One region of the Mesorhizobium sp. M7D.F.Ca.US.004.01.2.1 genome, then DNA from elsewhere that is predicted to be linked to it. Evidence: predicted binding sites of a transcription regulator. Region 1 holds the regulator's gene; each other region holds the start of a gene.

What was found. The regulator PhoB, encoded in region 1, activates phosphate uptake and scavenging genes when phosphate is short. The targets are predictions, from matches to a motif close to TGTCATNNANCTGTCAT.
Positions count from the first base shown of each region.
Region 2: the regulator PhoB is predicted to act here: its motif matches at 5,369-5,385, upstream of phnF (phosphonate metabolism transcriptional regulator PhnF).
Region 3: the regulator PhoB is predicted to act here: its motif matches at 2,536-2,552, upstream of EN993_RS31105 (toxic anion resistance protein).

Region 1 is NZ_RZRQ01000012.1:32,704-42,474, forward strand. It holds gene EN993_RS04285 (hypothetical protein) at 1-55, shown strand, start outside; gene EN993_RS04290 (hypothetical protein) at 185-511, shown strand; gene EN993_RS04295 (YMGG-like glycine zipper-containing protein) at 596-841, shown strand; gene EN993_RS04300 (CHASE domain-containing protein) at 936-2,582, opposite strand; gene EN993_RS04305 (ATP-binding cassette domain-containing protein) at 2,711-3,511, opposite strand; gene EN993_RS04310 (sugar ABC transporter permease) at 3,523-4,875, opposite strand; gene xylF (D-xylose ABC transporter substrate-binding protein) at 5,122-6,162, opposite strand; gene EN993_RS04320 (ROK family protein) at 6,433-7,680, shown strand; gene phoB (phosphate regulon transcriptional regulator PhoB) at 7,697-8,386, opposite strand; gene phoU (phosphate signaling complex protein PhoU) at 8,406-9,113, opposite strand; gene pstB (phosphate ABC transporter ATP-binding protein PstB) at 9,139-9,771, opposite strand, start outside.
Region 2 is NZ_RZRQ01000055.1:8,422-18,192, reverse strand. It holds gene EN993_RS11100 (ABC transporter substrate-binding protein) at 1-818, shown strand, start outside; gene EN993_RS11095 (sugar ABC transporter ATP-binding protein) at 975-2,528, shown strand; gene EN993_RS11090 (ABC transporter permease) at 2,525-3,490, shown strand; gene EN993_RS11085 (zinc-binding alcohol dehydrogenase family protein) at 3,563-4,579, shown strand; gene phnF (phosphonate metabolism transcriptional regulator PhnF) at 4,595-5,344, opposite strand; gene phnG (phosphonate C-P lyase system protein PhnG) at 5,465-5,926, shown strand; gene phnH (phosphonate C-P lyase system protein PhnH) at 5,926-6,537, shown strand; gene EN993_RS11065 (carbon-phosphorus lyase complex subunit PhnI) at 6,539-7,651, shown strand; gene EN993_RS11060 (alpha-D-ribose 1-methylphosphonate 5-phosphate C-P-lyase PhnJ) at 7,648-8,559, shown strand; gene phnK (phosphonate C-P lyase system protein PhnK) at 8,556-9,332, shown strand; gene phnL (phosphonate C-P lyase system protein PhnL) at 9,335-9,771, shown strand, end outside.
Region 3 is NZ_RZRQ01000387.1:35-4,738, forward strand. It holds partial or broken gene EN993_RS31090 (substrate-binding domain-containing protein) at 1-302, shown strand, start outside; gene EN993_RS31095 (OpgC family protein) at 316-1,539, opposite strand; gene EN993_RS31100 (alpha/beta hydrolase) at 1,743-2,408, shown strand; gene EN993_RS31105 (toxic anion resistance protein) at 2,596-3,675, shown strand; partial or broken gene EN993_RS31110 (substrate-binding domain-containing protein) at 3,729-4,704, shown strand, end outside.

The DNA of each region.
Region 1 (9,771 bases):
TCTGGGTCTTGCCGCGCTGATCGTCGCGGCCGTCCTCTTCCAGCTGGCTTACTGACCTCCGCGCAACCTGCGGCCTTGGTCGATCCATGTTGCTTCGCTGGCCATGTTAATTCGCTGGCAGGTCTTGCAGTGCAGGAACTTTGCGGAATGTGGACCGTTACTGTGGCGAGAGGACGTTTTCGCCATGGAACACATCGCCGCATTGCTGCTGGTCATCGGCTGCTCGAACACGATGGCCGATTGCCGTGAGCTTCAAGTCCCTGTCAGTGTTTTCGAAACCACCGACCAATGTGTCGCCGAACGCCCGTTCGCCATGGGCGACGTGCAGGGGCAGGCCGAACACATCGTCGCCAAATGCCTTACGGTCGACCCGGCGCTCGAAGACGACTACGACCAGGTGGTGTGGAAGGTCGGCCCGGACGGCAGTCTTGACGCATCCTTGGAGATCTCAAATATCGTCGTTGCGTCAAACACGGCGCGCCCCGAAAAAAACTATCTTAGCCAACAATAAATTCGAGCGGGCAACGGGCGCCATTTCATGCTAAATGGCGGTTGGAGCTTATTAAAGTGAGGACACAAAGTGAGGAGTGACTCTATGCGGAAGATGCTTATTGCCATGGTTGCTGTGGTCGCGGTCAGTGGCTGCACCTCTACCGAGCAGGACGTGGTTGGCGGCGGCTTGATCGGCGCCGGTGTCGGCGGCTTGGTCGGCGGCGGCAAGGGCGCGCTGATCGGCGCGGCCGTGGGTGCCGGTTCCGGCCTGCTGGTGCGCAATCTGCGCAATGGCTATTGCCAGTATCGCGATCATCGCGGCCGGATCTACACCGCGCGCTGCAACTAGTTCGGCGATACCGAGACCTGATCCGGAGACCGGTTCGCCGGCCTCCGGATTTTCATTTGTTTAGTGCTTGATCCTGGCCGCCTGACGATCACCGTCAGTTTGCCAGAGGGATTTTGATTTCCACGTTCAGCCCATTGGCCCGGAAATCACGCTTGATCGTGCCGCGCAATTCGCGCGTGACGTTGAGATCGATCAGCTTGGTGCCGAATCCGGTCTTGGCGGGTGCTTCGAGTTTCTTCTGCCCGGTTTCGCGCCAGTTGAGAGCCAGCGTCCTGTCGCGCCCGCGCCCTTCGAGCGACCAGTCCACCTTCAGCGCCCAGTCGCCCTTCAGGGTATTGGCCGAATTGCCGGCTTCGCCGTATTTCAGCGCGTTCGTCGCCAGTTCGTGGAAGGTGAGGCCGAGCGCTTGCGTCGTGGTTTCGTCGAGCAGCACCTGTGGCCCCGACAACAGCTCATCGGGCAGATCCTTGCCGAACACCTGACCCAGTTCGATGCGCAGGAGATCGCTAAGATCGGCCTTCTGCCAGCGCGAGCGCGTCAGCATGTCCTGGGATGCCGCCATCGCCTGCAGCCTGGCCGAGAAGGATGCGGAAAACTCGTTGACGTCGGTGGCCCGCGATGCCGTCTGGCGCGCGATCGCCAGCACCCTGGTGATCGAATTTTTGATGCGATGCTTCATCTCCTGCAGCATCAGGTCTTTTTCGAGCAGGCTCTTTTCCGTCGTTTCGTGCAAGCGCGACGCCGCCTCATAGGCCCGCTCCTGATACCGCGCCACCAGCGCGATGGCGCCCGCCAGCAACAGGCCGAACAGCCCCAGCATAACCGGAATGGCGCGCGACGACGGCTGCGAGAAGGCGCTCGTCGGCCGGAACAGGACAGTCCATGGCCGGCCGGCCACCATTATCTTGCGGGTGACCAGCAGCCTGTCCCCAAAGGTCGAAGCCGGTGGCGTCTCCGACCGGAACAACAGATTGTCGCCGTTCACCGCGCCGTCGCCATCGTAAATTTCGGTGTTGACCGGCAGCAGCGGCGACCGGCTGAGCGCGGTCTGGAACAGGTCGCGAGCCCGAAAAGCCGCATAGAGAAAACCGGCCGTGGAGGACCTGGACGCATTGATGACATCGGGTGCGGTTTCGACATTGAGCCGCACGAAGACGAGGAAGCCGGTGAACGTCTGCGCGGCACCTGTGTCCTGGCCCAGTTGCACCAGCCCGCTGGCGTGCTGGTGGTCATCCGACATCGCCTTTTCGATCGCCGCGCGCCGCACCGGTTCACTGAACATGTCATAGCCGATGCTGCCCTGGTTGGACGGGTCGAGCGGCTCGAACAGCACGATGGGGGTGCGCCAAGGCTGCGTGGTGTCAGGATAGATTGGATGGTTGACGCCATGGTCGCGCAGCATATCGCGTTCGACCGCCGCCTCGTCTCCAGCCTTCGCCAGCCTGACATAGCCGATGCCGCGCAAGCCGGCAAAATTGTTGTCGGCATCGAGCGCTTTGAAGAACGCCTTGAACTCGTTGCCGGAAATATCGCCGTTGCGGGCGTCGAACAGGGCCTGCGTCGAGCGCAACAGCGACAAATGCAGGTCGATGCGGCTCTCGATTCGGTTGAGCGCGTCGTCGGCCGTCGCTTCGAACTTGATGCGGGCGGCTTCTTGCGTCGCGAAATAGGCAAACCCCGCCATCGTCATGCTGATCAGCGCAACGGCGATGAACGCGACGATTGGAAAAAGCTTCTTCAACGGATGATGTGGTCCCTGAGCGAATAGGGACCTTTATGGGCAAGTCGCCGTGCCAACACAATGGCAAGGCCAAGCCATGCTGACGGCTAGCATATCACGAGTCCGGCAACCCGCGACCTGGTCTGACCTCAGGCAGCGATCTTCAGCGCCCCCGGTCCGGGAATGGCACCGGGCGGGCATTTGCCCAGAATGATCATGCCGAGCACCTCGTCCTGGGTCACATCGGTGGTGCGGGCTGTGCCGACGACCTGGCCGTTCTTCATGACGCAGACCCGGTCGGCAAGCTCGAACACGTCGTGGATATCGTGGCTGATCAGGAAGATGCCGATGCCGTCGGACTTGAGCTGCTTGACCAGCTCGCCGACCTGCGCCGTTTCCTGCGGACCAAGCGCTGCCGTCGGCTCGTCCATGATCAGGATGCGTGCATTGAACAGGATGGCGCGCGCGATCGCCACCGATTGCCGCTGGCCGCCCGACAGTTTGATCACCGGCTCCTTGAAGCGCTGGAAGCGGGGATTGAGCCTCCCCATCACCTTGCGCGCCTCCGCCTCCATGGCAACGTCGTCGAGCGTGCCCCAGGCGGTCATCAGCTCGCGGCCGAGGAACAGATTGGCGGCGGCATCGACATTGTCGGCCAGCGCCAGCGTCTGGTAGATCGTCTCGATGCCGTATTTCTTGGCGTCGCGCGGGTTGGAGATCGACGCTTCCTCGCCATTGACGAATATCTGCCCGCCATCGCGCTTGTAGGCGCCGGACAGGATCTTGATTAGCGTCGACTTGCCGGCGCCGTTGTGGCCGAGCAGCGCCACGACCTCGCCGGGGAAGAGATCGATCGAGGCGTCGTCGACGGCGCGGATGCCGCCAAACGCGATCGAGATGTTGCGCATATCGATCAGTGCTGTGGCCGCAGGAGCAATCTTGTCAGTCATGGCCATGCCTCCTAGACGCGCTTGCGATAGACGGTGTCGAGCCAGACGGCGATGACCAGCACGGCGCCGACGACAATGCTCTGCAGCGGCGAGTCGACGCCGAGCAGCACCATGCCTGACTGCAGCGACTGCATCAGCAGCGCGCCGAGCATGGCGCCGATGATCGTTCCCGAACCACCGGCGAGCGACGTGCCGCCAATGACGGCGGCGGCAATGACCAGCAGCTCGTCTAGCGTTCCAAGCACGTTGGTCGCCGAATTCTGCCGGGCCGAGGAGATCGCGGCGGCGATCGTCGCCAGCACGCCCATGATCATGAACACCTTCATGGTGATCCAGCGCGTGTTGATGCCGGCGAGATTGGCAGCCTCGGGATTGCCGCCGATGGCAAAGACATAGCGGCCGAAACGCGTGCGGTTGGTGATGAAGGTCATGACCAGCCCGACGGCGATCGCCATCAGCACCGGTATGGCGATGCCGTGAGCGATGAACAGGCCGCCTTCGGGCACGGTGATGTTGTTGGCGGCCGCATACCGGTTCACGATGCCGATCGGCCACGGATAGGAGTTGGCGAGCCAGACCGCACCCATGATGACGGCGCAGGTGACGACGCCGAGCAGCGTCTCGGCCCAGATCGGACGCAGCGGAAACCGGAAACGCTTGCGCTGCACCCGCCCGTTGAAAAGCGCAAACACCACGGCGAGGCAGGCCACGATCCCAACGACCCAGCTCCAGGTCGCGCCGATCGATCCCGACGGCCCGCCGCCCATGAGCTGGAAGGTGGCGTCAAGCGGTGCCACCGTCTGGCCGCTGGTGACCCACCAGGCAGCACCGCGCCAGACCAGCAGTCCGCCCAGCGTGACGATGAACGCCGGCACTTCGAGATAGGCGATGACGAAGCCTTGAAAGGCCCCGATCAGCAGGCCGAGCGCCAGGCCGATGACCAGCGCCAGAACCCAGATCCACGGATTGCCGAGTTCGAGCCCGACAAACCGCACCAGGAAATGCACCTGGGCAAATCCCATCACCATGCCGATCAGGCCCTCGGCGGAACCGACGGACAGGTCGATGTTGCGCATGACGATGACCAGCACCATGCCGCAGGCCATGATGGCGACCGCCGATGTCTGTACCGACAGGTTCCAGAGATTGCGCGGCGTCAGAAAGGTGCGGCTGTCGAAATCGAGCGGATTGACGCCGAGGCGCAGGCTGGAAATGACATGCAACCCGATCCAGATGATCAGCAGGGCGCCGACCATGCCGAGCATGCGGGTGTCGATCTCGGTCGCCTTCAGGAACCGGGCGACCACGCCGAGCTCCGACGCACGCGCGGTGTCGGCCTGCGGGTTGGACGTCGTGTCGGTCATGATTTCCTCCCACCGGCTGGCCGTCTGACGCGGATGCCGGAACTCAGCCTAGAACGGTTCACCGATTCCCGGAAACGCCGAACCGTTCTATCTCTTTGTTTTGACGCAATTCCGGACGGAAAACCGCTACGCACTTTTCCTGGAATTGCTCCCGAAGCTATCCGCGTGATGCGGAAATACAAATCTTTTTGAGAAAACGCCGCGGCTTTTGGGCCGCGGCGTTCAGATATTTCGACGTGATCCAGATCAGTTACAGGCCGCGACGGTGCCGGCGGCGACGCCCGCGCAGACTTCGTCCTTCTTGATCCAGCCGGCGTCGATGACGACGTTGAGATTGTCCTTGGTGATGGCAACCGGGGTCAGGAACAGCGACTTGACGGTGTTGCCGCCCGGTGTCGTGAAGTCCTTGGCGCCGGCAATGTCGCTCGTCTTCTTGCCGTCGGCGAGCTGCGAGGCGATCTCGGCGGCGTTCTTGCCGAGTTCGCGCGCGTCCTTCCACACCGACACGGTCTGCGTGCCGAGTGCGATGCGGTTCAGCGCGGCGTGGTCGCCGTCCTGACCCGAGACCGGCACGGTGCCGGCAAGGCCCTGCGCCGTCAGTGCCGCGACGACGCCGCCGGCGGTGCCGTCATTGGCCGCGACCACGGCGTCGACCTTGTTGTCGTTGGCGGTGAGGAACTGTTCCATGTTCTTCTGGGCGTTGGCGGGCAGCCAGCCGTCCGTATAGGCCTCGCCGACATTCTTGATCTTGCCGCTGTCGATGGCTTCCTTGAGCACTTCCATCGAGCCCGAGAACAGGAAGTCGGCATTCGGATCGGCGCCCGAACCCTTGATGAAGACATAGTTGCCTTCCGGCTTGACCTTGAACACTTCGCGGGCCTGCATGCGGCCGACTTCCTTGTTGTCGAAGGTCAGGTAGAAGACGTCCTTGTTCTCGATCAGACGGTCATAGCCGACGACCGGAATGCCTTCGTCCAGCGCCTTCTGCACCGCTGGGCCGATGGCCGAGGCATCCTGCGCCAGGATGATCAGCGAATTGGCGCCCTGCGAGATCAGGCTTTCGACATCGGTAAGCTGCTTGCCGGGATTGGACTGCGCATCGGCGGAGATGTACTTGTCGCCGGCAGCCTCGATCGCCGTCTTCATGGCGGCCTCGTCGGTCTTCCAGCGCTCTTCCTGGAAGTTGGACCACGAAACGCCGATGACCTTGTCCTTCGCCTGCGCGACCGACGCGAGCGTCAGCGACATGGCGACACCCGCCAGGATGGCGGCTGTGAATCTTTTCATAATATCCTCCCTGCGCCGCGTATGGCGCGACCAAACTGACCCGAAGGCCGGCACAGAGGCCCTATTTTTTCGAGCCTCGAAAAAATACTGGTCCAACACCCGAACGCTGTCAACATCGATTCTGATGGATTTTGATGTGCTCGCGAATTTTTTTCGGGCCCCGGAATAAATAAATGACAGAGTGGGCGGCTTCTGCCAGTATTTGACTGCGTTGCCGACAGCGTTCGAGGGGCACGGAGAACCGCGGCGACCGGGAGGACTTGAAGAAACATGTCGGTCGGAATCCGCCACGACGATTTGCGCCGGCGCAACCGGGCGATGGTGATTGCGGCCGTGCGCCGCGCCGGACAGCCGTCCCGCACCGAGATCGCAGCGACAACCGGCCTTAGCCACTCGACCATATCGGCGATCTCTTCCGACCTGATCGGCGAAGGCATCCTGACCGAAAGCAAACCAAGCGAGGCCGGCTCGCTCAAACGCGGCCGGCCGCAGGTTGGCCTCAGCCTCAATCCGGAAGCGGCGGCGGTGATGACCGTGGTGCTGTCGCTGAATTTTCTCTCCGTCGCCGTCATCGACTATGCCGGCCAGGTGATATCAGAGGAACAGCGCCGGCTGGACACGCTGACCATGTCGCGGGACGCGCTGATCGGCGAATGCACGGCAATCGTGCGGCGCCGTCTCGAGGACCCTGATCTCGACGTCCGCAGCATCGCCCGCATTGCGCTGGCAATCCAGGGCATCACCGACACCCGCGCCCGCGCCATGCTGTGGTCGCCTATCACGCCGCACACCGACATCGCCTTCGCCGACATACTCGAGGACGAGTTCGGCATCCCCGCCACCATGGAGAATGACTGCAACATGATGGCGATAGCGCTACGCTGGCGCGATCCTGATCGCTACCGCGACGATTTCATCGCCATCCTTTTGTCGCATGGCATCGGCATGGGCCTGGTGCTGAAGGGCGAGCTCTTCACCGGCACCCATTCCTCGGGCGGCGAGTTCGGCCACATGATCCATCAGCCGAAAGGTGCGCTCTGCCGCTGCGGGCGGCGCGGCTGCGTCGAGGCCTATGCCGGCAACTACGCCATCTGGCGCAACGCCAGGCAGCTGGGCGAGGACGCAGAACCCGTCGCCGATGTCAGCGACGCCGACATGCGCGCCCTGGCGACCGCGGCCCGCGAAAGGGATGGCCCCGAGCGCGAGGCCTATCGCAAGGCCGGCGAAGCGCTCGGCTACGGTCTCGGCAGCTTGTTCGCGCTGATCGATCCGGCGCCCGTCGCCATGGTCGGCGTCAGCGCCGCTGCCTTCGACCTGATCGAGCCGGCATTGCGCGAGGCGATTGCCCAGACCGCCGGCGGCCAGCACTCGAAATCGATTTCCTTCGACACCGAGCCGAACGAACTGCCGCTGATCCGCGAAGGCTGCGCCATGCGCGCGCTGACCTTCGTCGACCAGGAGATTTTCGCGCCGGGCGCGCAGGCGAGAGGAAGCGTCGCAGGCAAAAACGTGGCGTGAATTCAGACGGGCGAGTTCAATCCTCGCGGATCGCGTAGCCCGCCCCACGAATGGTGCGGATGACGTCCGGCATGCGGCCGTTGTTGACCGCCTTGCGCAGGCGGCCGACATGCACGTCGACCGTGCGCTCGTCGATGTAGATCGTCTCGCCCCAGACATTGTCGAGCAGCTGGCTGCGCGAGAAGACGCGGCCGGGATGGCGCATCATGAACTCGAGCAGGCGGAACTCGGTCGGCCCTAACCGGATCTCGCTCTTCTTGCGATAGACCCGGTGCGACTCACGATCGAGCACGATGTCGCCGACCTTCAGCACGCTGGACAGCACTTCCGGCTTGGCGCGGCGCAGCAGCGCCTTAACCCTGGCCATGAATTCCGGCGTCGAGAACGGCTTGACCAGATAGTCGTCGGCGCCGGTCGACAGGCCACGCACGCGGTCGCTTTCCTCGCCGCGCGCGGTCAGCATGATGATTGGCAGCCGCTCGGTCTCGGGACGCATTCTTAGCCGACGACAGAGTTCGATACCCGAAACCGCAGGCACCATCCAGTCGAGCACCAGAAGGTCGGGAACGTTCTCCTGCAGCCGGATCTCGGCCTCGTCGCCGCGCGTCACCACCTCGACCTGGTAACCCTCGGATTCCAGATTGTAGCGGAGCAGCACGCCTAGCGGCTCCTCATCCTCCACCACCATGATGCGTGGCGCGATCATCGACTGGTCACCCCTGTCGTCATGCCGCCGGCGCGGACATTGCCGTCTCGTCCTGCTTCGGGCGATTGGCGGGCAACTGCGTGCCGGTCAAAACATAATAGGCATTTTCAGCGATGTTGGTCACATGGTCGCCGATGCGCTCGAGGTTCTTGGCGCAGAACAACAGATGCGTGCAGGCAGTGATGTTGCGCGGGTCTTCCATCATGTAGGTCAGCAGTTCGCGGAACACCGAGGTGTATTTGACGTCGATGCGCTCGTCGGCGGCGCGCAGTTTCGCCAGGGCCGCGGCGTCGCGCGCCGCATACTCCTCGATCACGCCCTGCACCTGGATCAGCACCAGCTGAGCCATTGCGTCGATGGAATGCGACAGGTCACGCGGTGTGACGCTGAGGCCGACGGTGCCGACGCGCTTGGCGATGTTCTTGGCAAGGTCGCCGATGCGTTCGAGATCGCCGGCCATGCGGATCGAACCGACGACATGGCGTAGATCGTCGGCCATCGGCTGCCGCTTGGCGATCAACGTGATGGCGCGGTCGTCGAGCTCGCGCTGGCGCGCGTCCATGATCGCATCGTCGGAGACGACGCGCTGTGCGAGGGCGTTATCGGAATTCAAAAGCGCCTTGGTGGCACCACCGACCATCGAGCCGGCGAGATCGCCCATATCGCTGATGAGCCTGCTGATTTGTCCGAGATCCTCGTCGAAAGAAGCGACTGTGTGTTCGCCCATGATCTTGTCCCTCGTATGCCTGAACTCAGCCGAAGCGGCCGGTGATGTAGTCCTGCGTGCGCTTCTCGCGGGGCGACGTGAAGATCTTCTCGGTGCGGTCGAACTCGACCAGTTCGCCCAGATACATGAAGGCCGTCTGCTTCGACACGCGCGCCGCCTGCTGCATGTTGTGGGTGACGATGACGATCGTGTAGTCGGCTTGCAACTCGTCGATCAGCTCCTCGATCTTGGCGGTCGACAGCGGGTCAAGCGCCGAGGCCGGCTCATCGAGCAGGATGACTTCCGGCTTCACCGCCACGGTGCGGGCGATGCAGAGCCGCTGCTGCTGACCACCGGAGAGGCTGAGGCCGCTGGCGTTGAGCTTGTCCTTGACCTCGTTCCAGAGTGCTGCGCGCTTCAGCGCCTGCTCGACGCGGCCGTCCATCTCGGACTTGCTGAGCTTCTCATAGAGCCTGACGCCGAAAGCGATGTTTTCGTAGATCGACATCGGAAATGGCGTCGGCTTCTGGAACACCATGCCGATCTTGGTCCGCAGCAGGTTGAGATCCTGCGAGCGGTCGAGAACGTTCTGGCCGTCGAGCAGCACCTGACCTTCGGCGGTCTGCTTGGGATAGAGTTCGTAGATGCGGTTGAAGACGCGCAGCAGCGTCGACTTCCC
Region 2 (9,771 bases), on a different contig from region 1:
CCGGCAAGGATCTCGGCGTCAACGTGCCGGAACTCGGCGCCCAGGCCGAGACCGACGTCAACGGCCAGGTCTCGATCCTCGAGAACGCCGTTGCCAGCAACCCGGCGGCGATCGTCATTGCGCCCACCGAGTTCAAGGCGCTTGGCAAGCCGATCGATGAAGCCGCTGCCAAGGTCAAGGTTATCGGCATCGACTCCGGCGCCGACTCCAAGGCCTTCACCTCGTTCCTGACCACCGACAATGTGCAGGGCGGCCGCGTCGCCGCCGACGGCCTCGCAGCCGCCATCGGCGCCGCCAACGGCGGCAAGATCGAGGGCGACGTCGCCCTGATCACCAACGCACCGGGCGCCGGCTCGCTCGAACAGCGCAAGCAGGGCTTCACCGAACAGCTCAAGGCCAAATATCCGGGCCTCAAGCTGGTCGCCGACAAATATGCCGACGGCCAGGCCACCACCGGCCTCAACATCGCCACCGACCTGATCACCGCCAACCCGAACCTCAAGGGCATCTTCGCCTCCAACCTGATCATGGCGCAGGGCGTCGGTCAGGCTGTCGCCGAAAACAACCTTGGCGGCAAGCTGGCGCTGGTCGGTTTCGACAGCGACGAGAAGCTGATCAAGTTCCTCAATGACGGCGTCATTTCCGCCCTCGTTGTCCAGGATCCGTACCGGATGGGCTATGACGGCATCAAGACGGCGCTCGCCGCCTCGAAGGGCGAGAAGGTCGAGGCCAATGTCGACACCGGCGCCAATCTGGTGACCAAGGCCAACATGAAAGACCCCAAGATCGACGCGCTGCTCAACCCGAAGCTCAAGTAAGCATCGGCACGAAAACTGTTTCCGGGGCCTCGCGCCCCGGAAACATCAGCTTCGGCACAAACGGCTTGGCAATCCGCTGCCTTGGGCTAGGCTGCAAATGAGGTGTGTCACAGCCTCGCCGCCTGCCAACCGTGAGACCAATCTGGGAGGATTGTCATGACGTCGACAGCGCAGGACCTGCATCCGGCACCCGTGCTGGAACCGGGGCGGACCATCCTCGAATTGCGCGGGCTGGAGAAGCGCTATCCCGGCACCCACGCGCTGAAGCCGGTCAATCTTGCTTTCAAATCCGGCGAAATCCACGCCATCGTCGGCGAGAACGGCGCCGGCAAATCCACGCTCATCAAGCTTTTGACCGGCGTCATGCCGCGCACCTCCGGAGAGGTCATCTGGGAAGGCCAGCCGGTAGCGCTCGCGACGCCGCATGAGGCGATGGCGCTCGGCATCAATGCCGTGCACCAGGAGGTCGTGCTGTGCCGTCACCTGACGGTCGCCGCCAACATGTTCCTCGGCGAGGAGAATTCGCGCTTCGGCATCCTGCAACAGCGCGCCATGGTCAAGGAAGCCCAGAAGATCATCGACGATCTCGGCTTCGACCTGCCGGCGCATGTCACGCTGGGCGACCTCACCATCGGCCAGCAGCAGTTGATTGCAGCGGCCCGCGCCACCGTGCGCGGCACCAAGTTCCTGATCTTCGACGAGCCGACCGCCTACCTCACCCGCAAGGAGGCCGACCAGCTTTTCACCCTGATCCGCCGGCTGAAGGGCGAAGGCGTGACGATCATCTACATCAGCCACCGCATGGAAGAGGTGTTCGAACTCGCCGACCGAGTTTCCGTGCTGCGCGACGGCACGCTGGTCGGCACCCGCAACATCGCCGAGACCAACGATGCCGAACTGGTCAAGATGATGATCAACCGCTCGATCGAGCAGGTCTACCACAAGGAGCATTTCACGCCGGGTGCCGCGATCATCGAGGCAAGAAACCTGTCCGGCAAGGGCTTCGAAAATGTCTCGATGACGGTTCGCGCCGGCGAGATCGTCGGCCTCTATGGCCTGATCGGCGCCGGGCGCAGTGAGTTCGTCACCACGCTTTACGGCCGCCATCGCAAGTCGGCAGGCCAGATCCTCTGGGAAGGCAAGGATGTCCAGGTCAATTCCGAGCATGACGCGATCAAGCTCGGCATGGCGCTGGCGCCGGAAAGCCGCCGCGACCAGGGGCTTTGCCTCAACCTGCCGGTCGGCCTCAACCTCAACCTGCCGATCTACAAGCGCATTTCGAACAATTTGCTGATTTCGAGCGCGCAGGAGAAAACGCAGGCCGATCGCCAGATCGCCGATCTGCGGATCAAGACGCCGACGCGCGGCGCGCTGGCGTCCAGCCTGTCGGGCGGCAACCAGCAGAAGATCGTCATCGGCAAATGGCTGGCGCACGGCGCCAAGCTGTTCATCTTCGACGAGCCGACGGTCGGCGTCGATGTCGGCACCAAGGCCGAGATCTATCGTCTGTTCGGTGCGCTGCTGTCGAAGGGCGCCGGCATCATCCTGATCTCGTCCTATCTGCCGGAAGTCTATGAACTCGCCGACACGCTGCATGTGTTCCGGCGCGGCAAACTGGTGGCCAGCCATGGCTTTCGCGCCGCCAGCCACGAGGACATTCTCACGCAGGCGCTCGCCGAGAAACAAGAAAAGCTGGGAGGACAGATATGAGCACCGAGGCGATTGCTGTCGAAAAACCGAAGCGCAACTACAACGTCCTGTTTGGGCTGACGCTTTTGGCGCTGCTGGTTCTGCTCTGGATCCTCCTCTCCGTGGCGACAACAAGCTTCGCCTCGGCCAACAACATAGCCAATCTTTTGCGCCAGGGCTCCATGATCGCCATCATGGCGGTCGGCCAGACCTTCGTCATCATCACTGGCGGCATCGACCTCTCGGTCGGCGCCGTGGTCGGCTTCGCCACCGTCGTTGTCGCCATGATGATCAATGCCGGTTTCCCCATCTGGCTTGCCATTCTGGTGACGCTGCTGGTCGGTGTTGCCATCGGCATGTTCCACGGCTTCGGCATCGTCAAGATGGGCCTGCCGCCCTTCATCATCACGCTGGCGACGCTGACCTCGCTGCGCGGTATCGGCCTTTTGATGACCAACGGCAATTCGATCAACATCAACAGCGACACCTTCACCGCGTTCTCGCGCAATTCCTTTATCGGCATCCCCAATTTGTTCTGGATGGTGATCCTGGTCGGCATTCCGGCCTATGTCTTCCTGCATCACAGCCGCTGGGGCCGGTATCTGTTTTCGGTCGGCTCCAACGCCGAGGCGTCGCGCCTGTCCGGCGTCAACGTCCAGCGCACCATCTACATGGCCTACACGCTGTCGGGCCTGTGCGCGGCCTTCGTCGGCGTGTTGCTGGCCGCCCGCATCGGCATCGGCAATCCGACCCAGGCCGAGGGCTGGGAGTTGCAGGCGATCGCCTCGTCGGTCATCGGCGGCACCTCGCTGTTCGGCGCCGTCGGCTCGGTGCACGGACCGTTGCTTGGCGCCTTCATCCTGGCCACCATCAACAACGGCGCCAACCTGCTCAACGTCAACTCGTTCTGGCAGCGTATCATCACCGGCGCGCTGATCATCATCATCGTCTACTTCGACGGGCTGCGCCGCCGCGGCAAGTGAATCGTCCCTGAACCGATGCGCCGGTCCGCTCAAACAACAGGCCGGCGCCCTTTTTGAACACTGGAATTGCGCATGAAAGCCGTCGTCTGCCGCTCGCCCGGCGACCTTGTCCTGGAAGACCACCCCGCGCCCGCTGCACCGCCTGCCGGCTGGGCACTGGTGGCGGTCAGCCATGTCGGGATCTGCGGCACCGACTACCACATCTTCGAAGGCAAGCACCCGTTCCTCGCCTATCCCCGCATCATGGGCCATGAAGTATCGGGTACCGTGGTGGAGACCGGCGAAGGCGTCGAACTGGCCGTTGGCGAGCCGGTCGTCATCAACCCCTATCTTTCCTGCGGAAAATGCATCGCCTGCCGGCACGGCAAGCCGAATTGCTGCGTCAGGATCGAGGTGCTCGGCGTGCATCGCGACGGCGCCATGTGCGAACGCATCCTGGTGCCGGCGCAAAATCTCTATCCGGCAAACGGCCTGTCTCTGGCCGACGCCGCCGCCGTCGAGTTCCTGGCGATTGGTGCGCATGCCGTGCGGCGCTCATGTGCCGAACCCGGCGCCCGCACGCTGGTCATCGGCGCCGGCCCGATCGGACTCGGCACCGCCATCTTCGCCCGCATCGCCGAGCTCGACGTGACGCTGCTCGACATGAGCAGTGAAAGGCTCGCCTTCGCCGCGAATGAGCTTGGTTTCCAGACCCTCGACGGCTCGCGCGGCGCGGCGCCCGATCTGGTCAGGGAGGCGACATCAGGCGAAGGCTTCGATGTGGTCTTCGACGCCACCGGCAACACCCAGTCGGTGCAGTCGGCCTTCGCCCATGTCGCGCATGGCGGAACGCTGGTGCTGGTCTCCGTAGTCAAGGACGACATCAGCTTTTCCGATCCGGAATTCCACAAACGCGAGATGACGCTGATCGGCAGCCGCAACGCCTTGCGCGCCGACTTCGACCACGTCGCCGCCTCGATCCGCAACGGCGCCGTGCCGCTGGCCAAGCTCGTCACCCACCGAACATCGCTTGCCGAAACGCCGTCCGATCTCGCTCGCTGGGCACACGAAAAATCCGGCCTGATCAAGGCTGTGATCGAGGTCGGATAGGCTACCGGCGGCGGCTCAGAGCGCAGACAGCTTGAGCTCGACCCGCTCGGCCGGGAAGCGCGACTCGGAAAACTGGATCGGCTGGCCGTCCGGCGTGACGTTGACGGCGACCGTGACCAGCACGATGGCGCCCGGCTGCAGGTCGAGATCGGCAAGGTCCGCCGCATCGGCATGGCGCGCCGACAGCACGGTCGATTGCCTGAGATAATCGTCGATGCCGAAACGCGCCAGCGACGCGGTGATCGAGCCGGTCTCAGCCATCGCGGCATCGATTCCGGCAAAGCGACTGGCATCGAACCAGCCGGCGGCGCGCGACACCGGCCGTCCATCGGCTTCGCCGCGCGTTTCCAGACGGATCACCTCAGCTCCCCTGGCAAGGCCAAGGCCCTCGGCGACGCGCTGGCTGGCCGGCTCGACCGACGAGGCGAGCAGGACGATATGCCGTTCCGACGTTTGCCCCTGCAAGCCCGTCGAAAAACGCGTGCGCGCGCCGATCGGATAGGACAGCCGCTTGCGCGACAGCACAAAGGTGCCGCGTCCCTGCTCGGCCCGCAGCACGCCTTCCTGCACAAGTGCTGCTATGGCGCTGCGCACCGTGTGGCGGTTGACGCCATAGCGCTCGGCCAGTGCCACCTCCGGCGGCAGCGCGGCATTTTCCGTGAAATCGCCGATGGCGATCGCCTGCAGGATCTTGTCGGCGATCTGCCGCCAAAGCGAAACGCCGCTGCGCCGCTCGATACTGTCCGCTGCCAGCCGCCCGACCATTGATTGCCCCCAGCCTTTTAGCCCTGTCATCCACCCGTCATGGACTCGCGCTAGATAATAGGTATAATTTGTATAGTTGTCTATATCAATAGACAAATTTAGGAAAGAGGAATGTTGCTGATGCGAGGACAGGAAGCCCGCGACCAGGCCGAGCGCAAGGCCGCCATGGCAACGCTGGCGCAATCCAGCGGCGATGACATCGTGCGGCTCTGGAACGAGGCCGGACTGCCTTCGGACGCTGAACTGCTGCGCGGCCCCGAGACCGGCCTGGTCACCCTGCGCGGCCGCATCGGCGGCGGCGGCGCGCCCTTCAATGTCGGTGAGGCGACCGTCACCCGCGCCACGGTCCGGCTGCCGTCCGGACAGGTCGGCCATTGCTATGCGCTTGGCCGCGACAAGCAAAAGGCAAGGCTGGCGGCCATCGCCGACGCGCTGTGGCAGGACCCTGCCCGCCGCAATGAGATCGAGACCAATCTGATAGCGCCTCTGCGGTCGGCTCTGACCACGGCGCATGAACGCCGCCGCGCCGAGACGGCGGCAACGAAGGTGGATTTCTTCACCATGGTTCGCGGAGAAGACTGATGGACATTGCAGCGCAATCGATCGAAGGCGGTTTCGCCGATCCGGTCTTCAATGCCCAGACCGTGTTCCGAGCGGTCATGGACGCGATGGCACGGCCGGGCAGTGTACAGCCGCTGCCGGCCTTCGCTCGCCCGCCGGCGCCACTCTCGGCAAGCGCCGGCGCCATAGCGCTGGCGCTTTGCGACAACGACACGCCGCTGTGGCTCGACCCGACTTTGCAGGCCTCCGCCGCCATCAAATCCTGGCTTGGTTTCCACACCGGCGCGCCATTGGCCAACACGCCGGCCGATGCGCATTTCGCGTTGATCGCCACGCCAGCCGAGATGATGTCGCTGGACGGCTTTTCGCAGGGCACGCAGGACTATCCCGACCGTTCGACCACGCTGATCCTGCACGTCAGCGATCTCGTCTCCGGCACGCCGCTGTTGCTCGAAGGTCCCGGCATCGAAACCAGCGCCACGATCGCGCCGGCGCAGATGCCACGCCATTTCGTCGAGCAGTGGAAGCAGAATATCAAGCGTTTTCCGCGCGGCGTCGACATCATCCTCGCCACCGCTGATGGCATTGCTTGCTTGCCGCGCACGACGCGCATCAAGACGATGGAGGTGTAAGATGTATGTTGCGGTAAAAGGTGGCGAAGCGGCCATTGCCAATGCCCACAGCCTGCTGGCCGATCGCCGGCGCGGCGACCGTTCGGTGCCGGCCCTTCGTCTCGACCAGATCGTCGAGCAACTGGCGCTCGGCGTCGACCGGGTGATGAGCGAGGGCTCGCTCTACGATCGTGAACTGGCCGCATTGGCAATCGTCCAGGCACGCGGCGACATGATCGAAGCGATCTTCCTGGTCCGCGCCTACCGCACAACGCTGCCGCGCTTCGGCTACTCCAAGCCCATCGACACCGCCAACATGCTGGTCGAGCGGCGCGTGTCGGCGACCTACAAGGACCTGCCCGGCGGCCAGTTGCTCGGGCCCACTTTCGACTACACGCACAGGCTGCTCGATCCCGAGCTTGCCGCCGGCGCTGACGTTGCCGAACCGCTGCGGCGTGAAACCGAGGCGCAAGCCATGCCTCGCGTCTCGGCGATCCTTGCCCGCGAAGGCCTGATCGAGCCGGATGGCGACATGCCGCAAGACCATGTCCCCGGCGACATCACCCGCGAGCCGCTGGAATTCCCGATGGCACGCGACATCCGCCTGCAGGCACTGTCGCGCGGCGATGAAGGGTTCCTGCTGGCGCTCGGCTATTCCACGCAGCGTGGCTATGCCCGCAACCATCCCTTCGTCGGCGAGATCCGCATCGGCGAGGTCGAGCTGGAGCTCGACGTGCCGGAACTGCCCTTCGCGGTGCCGCTCGGCACTGTGCGGGTCACCGAGTGCCAGATGGTCAACCAGTTCAAAGGGTCGGCCAAGGCGCCGCCGCAATTCACCCGCGGCTACGGCCTGGTCTTCGGCCAGAGCGAGCGCAAGGCGATGGCCATGGCGCTCTGCGACCGCGCGTTGCGCGCCTCGGAACTCGGCGAAGATGTCGTCGCGGCTGCCCAGGACGAGGAGTTCGTCATCTCGCATTCCGACAATGTCCAGGCGACCGGCTTCGTCGAGCATCTGAAGCTGCCGCACTATGTCGACTTCCAGGCCGAGCTCGACCTCGTGCGCCGCATGCGCGCCGAATATGAGGCACGCGAAAACCCGGCGAAGGTAGAAGAGAAAAGAGAGGCCGCGGAATGACCGCTCAACCGACAGACATCGCCACCTACAACTTCGCCTATCTCGACGAGCAGACCAAGCGGATGATCCGCCGGGCGATCCTTAAGGGCATCGCGATCCCCGGCTATCAGGTGCCGTTCGCCTCGCGCGAAATGCCGATGCCCTATGGCTGGGGCACCGGCGGCGTCCAGGTCACCGCCTCGATCATCGGCCCCGACGATGTGCTGAAGGTCATCGACCAGGGCGCCGACGACACCACCAATGCGGTCTCGATCCGCGCCTTCTTCAAGAAGGTCGCCAATGTCGCGGTGACGACCGACACTGCCAGCGCCACCATCATCCAAACGCGCCACCGCATCCCCGAGCATCCGCTGACAGCGGGCCAGGTGCTTGTCTACCAGGTGCCGATCCCCGAACCCTTGCGCTTCCTCGAACCGCGCGAGACCGAGACGCGCAAGATGCATGCGCTGGAAGAATACGGCCTCATGCATGTCAAACTCTACGAGGACATCGCCAAGCACGGCCGCATCGCCACCACCTATGCCTATCCGGTCAAGGTCGAGGGCCGCTATGTGATGGACCCGTCGCCGACGCCGAAATTCGACAATCCAAAAATGCACCGCTCACCGGCGCTGCAGCTGTTCGGCGCCGGGCGTGAAAAGCGCATCTACGCGGTGCCGCCCTTCACCGAAGTAGTCAGCCTCGACTTCGAGGACCATCCGTTCGAAGTGCAGACCTTCGACCAGCCCTGCGCGCTGTGCGCGACCGAGAACGTTTATCTCGACGAGGTCATCCTCGACGACCATGGCGGCCACATGTTCGTCTGCTCCGACACCGACCATTGCGAAAAGCGACGGGCGGACGGCCATCGCGGCCACCTTGCCCCCGAAACCCATCTCGCCCCAGGAAACATGGAGCCGACGCAATGACCGACGAACCGCTACTGCGCGTCTCGGCGCTCTCCAAATTCTATGGCTCGCGCGTTGGCTGCGACAACGTCTCCTTCGACCTGTGGCCGGGCGAAGTCCTGGCAGTCGTCGGCGAGTCCGGCTCCGGCAAGACGACGTTGCTCAACTGCCTGTCGACGCGGCTGCTGCCGAGCTCCGGCACCGCCAGCTACCGCATGCGCGACGGCCAGTTCCGCGAGCTCTACCGCATGAGCGAGGCAGAGCGCCGCTTCCTGATGCGCACCGACTGGGGTTTTGTTCATCAGAACCCTGCCGACGGCCTGCGCATGACGGTGTCGGCTGGCGCCAATGTCGGCGAGCGGCTGATGGCGGTCGGCGATCGCCACTACGGCAAGATCCGCGCCACCGCCGTCGACTGGCTGTCGCGCGTCGAGATCGACGAGGACCGCATCGACGACGAGCCGCGCGCCTTTTCCGGCGGCATGCGTCAGCGCCTGCAGATCGCCCGCAACCTCGTCACCGGCCCGCGCCTGGTGTTCATGGACGAACCGACCGGCGGCCTCGACGTCTCGGTACAGGCGCGACTACTCGACCTGCTACGCGGCCTGGTCACCGATCTTGGTCTCGCGGCGATCGTCGTCACCCACGACCTTGCCGTGGCGCGACTTCTGTCGCAACGCATGATGGTGATGAAGGACGGCCGCGTCGTTGAAAGCGGCCTCACCGACCGCGTACTCGACGACCCGCGCGCGCCTTACACCCAGCTCCTCGTCTCCTCCATTTTGCAGGTGTAACCATGCCGACGCCGCTCGTTGTCTCCGACGTCGCCAAGAGCTTCACCATGCATCTGCGCGACGGCATCAAATTGCCTGTTGTCGCCGGTGTCTCGTTCTCGATCAGGGCTGGCGAATGCACCGTGCTTGGCGGCCCCTCCGGTGCCGGCAAGAGCTCGATCTTGAAGATGCTCTACGGCAACTACGCCGTCGACGAAGGCCAGATCATCGTCACGCACGATGACGGGCTGATCGACCTCGCCACGGCCAGCCCGCGCACCGTGCTGGCCATACGCCGGCAAACGATCGGCTACGTCAGCCAGTTCCTGCGCACCGTTCCGCGCGTTTCGGCGCTCGATGTCGTTGCCGAACCCCTGGTCGAGCGCGGCGAGGATCGCGAGATTGCCCGCGGCAAGGCACGCGCCTTGCTGGCGCAGCTCAACCTGCCGGAGAAACTCTG
Region 3 (4,704 bases), on a different contig from region 1:
TTTTCGCCGGCGCCGAGACACCGACCGCTATCCTGGCCATGTCAGACAGGATGGCCTTGCATGCATTGGACTGGCTGCGGCAGCGTGACATCACGGTACCGGGCGACGTTTCGATCGTCGGCTTTGACGGTGTTCCGGAAGGAGCGGTTTCCAACCCGCCGCTGACCACGATCGTCCAGCCGATCGCCGAGATGGGCCGCCTTGCCGTCAAGGCGATCCTTGAAAATGACGGCTCGTTCAGCCGGCAATCGCTGCCGGTCGAACTCCTGGTGCGGGCCTCATCCGGCCCCTCGCCCGCCTGAGCCGCCTGACGCCTCAACGCCCCATTCTTGTCGCCATCGACGACATGCCGAAGGACGCATGGACGGGCGGTGCCGGATTGTGAGCCGGCCTGCTTTTCCCGGACCAGCCGAGGCCCGAAAGCCATTCGAGATAGTAGGCGACCGCGAACTGCATGACGATGCCGGCCGATATCAACAGGCTGTCATAGGCAAATCCGCCCGGATTGATCAGCTTCAGCACCTGCGCCGCCATTGCGAGCACAGTGCCGGCAATGAAAACCGGCAGCGATCGTTTGCCCAATATGGCAAGCGGATGATCGCGCCCGGTGCGAAACAGGTTCGAGATGGCGGGGAATGCCACGATCAGGTAGCTCACCGCCAATATATGCAGCAGCCTTGGCAGTGACAGGAACGTCTTGTCGAAGCCGGTCAGCACCGGAGGCAGACCCAACCAGGAGATCTGCCCCCAGAGCGGGCTATGCACCCAGACCACAGCGGTCGCGGTGTAGGCCAAAGCCGCGCCGACCAGCCAGCGATTGACCGGGATGCTACCGCCGCGACGCACATGCAGCGTGCCTGCCAGGCCGATATTGAAAAGGAACTGCCACGACAGTGGATTAAGAAACCAGAAGCCAGGCTCGGGATAGTTGGGCGGAGCAATCTGGTAGATCCCAGCGACCAGCCACAGCGCGCCGGATGCGGCAAGCGCCGGCAATGGCCGGTAGCTGACGAAGAGCAGGAAGACCGGCGCCAGCAGGAGCAGCACGGCATAGACCGGCAGGATGTTGTTATAGCCGAGCTGGTGGCCGAGCGTCACGATGCCGATCAGCACTTGTGGCGTATTCTTGATCAACGGCTCGAGGTTGATCATCGTCAAAAGCTCCGGTCGCCTGGCAAACACCGCCGCGGCGCAGAAGATCGCCATCACCACCATGGTGGTGACGATGTGGGCGGCATAGAGCACACCAGCGCGGCGCCACATCTTCAACGTCGCCAACAACCGGTTTCCAGGCTGGAATTTCTTGCCATAGGCGAGCGCGACCGAGATGCCGGAGATCAGCACGAAGACTTCCGCCGCGTCTGAAAAGCCGAAATTCTTGTACGTCAGATACTCGAAGGCGGTACCCGGTACGTGGTCGACATAGATGGTCAGCAGAGCGAGAGCGCGGAACACATCGATACGCGTGTCGCGATCGGCGATGCGCGAATCGCGGTCTGGGACACGCGAATCGCGGTCTGGGGAAATCTGGGTGGTCATCGACAAAAAGGCCTCAAAGCTGGTTGTTCATGCCGGCAATGCGACCCCCGGCGCACCGCTTCGATTCCTCCCGAAGCAATGGTATCGGCGAAGAAACGGACTGTAATGCGCCCGGTTCAATCAACTTTCGCGGAGCTTGAAAATATTGCGTTTTGAAGCCGGCAAACAGATGGGAATCATCATGGAATCAAAAGGATGAGGCCATGACCGAAAGGACCTCACAAGATGGTGCGCTGCTGCGTGATCTCGCCTTCAGCTACCGCCTTTACAGCCCTGCGGATTCAACCGACGAATGCCTCTTCCTGCTGCATGGGTCGGGTGTCGACGAGACCACATTGGTGCCGCTGGCACGAGAGATCGCGCCGCATGCCGTGCTGATCGCGGTGCGCGGCCGCATCGTCCAGGAGGATGGTTTCCGCTGGTTCGCGCGCATCACGCCGACGCGCTTCGAACAGGCAAGCATCCGCACCGAAACCGAGGCCTTTGCGGGTTTCGTTGCTGACGCGGCCGCACGCCATCATCTCGACCTCTCCCGCACGATGTTCCTCGGCTATTCGAACGGCGCCAATCTGGTTTCGAGCCTGATGCTGCTGCGTCCGGGCCTCGTCGAACGCGCAGCGCTGCTGAGACCGATGCCGGTGCTCGATGACGTGCCGGCGACGGATCTGTCAAAGGTGCGAGCGCTCATCATCGCCGGCGCCGCGGATCTCACCTATGCGCCCTTCGCGCCGGCGCTGGTGACATTGCTCAGCCAGCATGGCGCCGAGATCGATGCCCGGATTGTTGCATCGGGTCATGAATTCGGCAGCGCCGACGCGGCGATCGTCAGGCAATGGCTGACAGCGCCAGCCACCGTCGCACAAGACTGATGGACAGTAGCCGGCGGAATGAGCTTGTCCACCGGATCGAATCCCTGCAAACCTTGCCCGTTTTCAGGCTGAAACCCGCATGTTTTGCGCCCAGAGCCGGGTCGGCCCCTTCCCTTATCCACAATGCCGACATATCCCTGTCACACACAGCCTATGGAGATACTGTTCATTTTGAGGGGAGGTCTGCATGGCCGACAAGAACAGCATCACTCTGCTCGACGACACCTCGACATTGCCGGCAATCGTTGCCGACCCGTCCGACATCGCCAGGATCGAAAGCACGATCGACGTCAGGGATCGCGCCGGCATTTCGGTCTATGGCGACCGTGCCCAGCAGGCTGTCAGCGACTATGCCGACAAGATTCTGGGTCAGCTTCGCAATCGCGATCTCGGCGACACCGGAAATCTGCTGACCGACATCATCATGAAGGCCAAGAACCTCGATCCGGCTTCGCTGAAGGACGAAGGGTTTCTCGGCAATCTGTTTTCCTCCTTCAAGGCGCGGCTCGAACGCTTCAAGGAAAAATACGAGGATGTTGCCGGCCAGATCGACCGCATCGGCCTCGAACTCGACCGCCACAAGGATACGCTGCGGCGCGACATCGCCGTGCTCGACGACCTGCATGAGCAGACCAAGGACTCGATCCTCAAGCTCGACGCCTATGTGCAGGCAGGCAAGAAATTCGTCGACGACTATCGCACCAACGAATTGCCCAAGCTGAAGGCCGCGGCGGATTCGGCCAGCGGCGATGTCGGCGGCACGCTGGAGGCGCAGACCTATCAGGATGCGGTCCAGGCGCTGGATCGTCTGGAAAAGCGCGTCTTCTATCTGGTGCAGGCGCGCCAGCTCGGCATCCAGCAACTGCCGCAGATCCGCATCGTCCAGTCCGGCGACGAGACGCTGATCGAGAACCTGCAGGCGACCTCGGCGCTCACCGTGCCGGCCTGGAAGCAGAAAATGGTCATCCTGCTTGGGCTGACCAATCAGAAATCGGCGCTCGAACTGCAAAAGACGGTGACGGACGCCACCAATGAGATGATCCGGCAGACCTCCAAGATGATGAAGGATCAGGCGATCTCGATCGAAGAACAGGCGCAGCGCGGCATTGTCGATGTCGAGACGCTGGCGCAGGCCAACCGCGATCTCATCGACACCGTGCAGGGCGTGCTGAAGGTCCAGCAGGAGGGTCGCCAGAAGCGGGCCGATGCTGAAAAGCAGATGGACCAGATGACGATCGATCTGAAGAAAGCGCTGACCCAGGCCTGATCGGAACCGCCATGCCGAAGACGCTGACGTCCGTTCTGCTGCTGGCCTTCGCGATGTTGCTGGCCGCCTGCAACGCCAGCCACGTCAAATTCTCCATCGTATCGGGCTCGGAAAACACTGTACTGCAGCCGATCGTTCAGGAGTTCTGCGACAAGCAGGGTGCCACATGCACCTTCGCCTATGAGGGCTCGCTCGACATCGGCCTTGGCTTGCAGCGGCCTGCCGGGCTCGACCAGGATGCGGTCTGGCCGGCCTCGAGTGTCTGGGTCGACCTGTTCGATTCCGGTCGCAAGGTGCGCAATTTAACCTCGATCGCGCAGATGCCGGTTATTTTGGGCGTGCGCAAATCCAAGGCCGCCGAACTCGGCTGGGTCGGCAAGCCAGTTTTCATGAAGGACATTCTGGCCGCGGTGAAGGACGGCAAGCTCAAATTCCTGATGACCTCGGCAACGCAATCCAATTCCGGCGCCAGCGCTTATCTCGCCATGCTCTCCAGCGCACTCGGCGGCAAGGAAGTGATCGAGCCCGGCGACCTCGACAATCCGAATATGCGTGAGACGGTGAGCGCTTTGCTGCAAGGCGTCGAGCGCTCATCAGGCTCGTCGGGCTGGCTGGCAGACCTCTATGTCGACTCGGCCGGCAAGGGCACCGTCTATGACGCCATGTGGAACTATGAGGCGACGCTGAAGGAGACCAACGACAAACTGAAGCAGATGGGCAAGGAGCCGCTCTATGCCGTCTATCCGGCCGACGGCGTCGCGGTCGGCGATTCGCCGCTCGGCTTCATCGACCATGGGCGCGGCCCGGAGGTCGAAAAATTCTTCACCGACCTGCTCGCCTATCTGCAGTCGGATGCGGTGCGCAAACGCATCGCCGACACCGGCCGGCGGCTGCCGCTTGGCGGCTCGGCGATCCAGGCCGCGGCCGAACCCGACTGGAATTTCGATCCGGGCAAACTGGTGACCTCGATCCGCATGCCGGAGCCGGCGGTGATCCGCAAGGCGCTCGATCTCTATCAGGAAGCCTTGC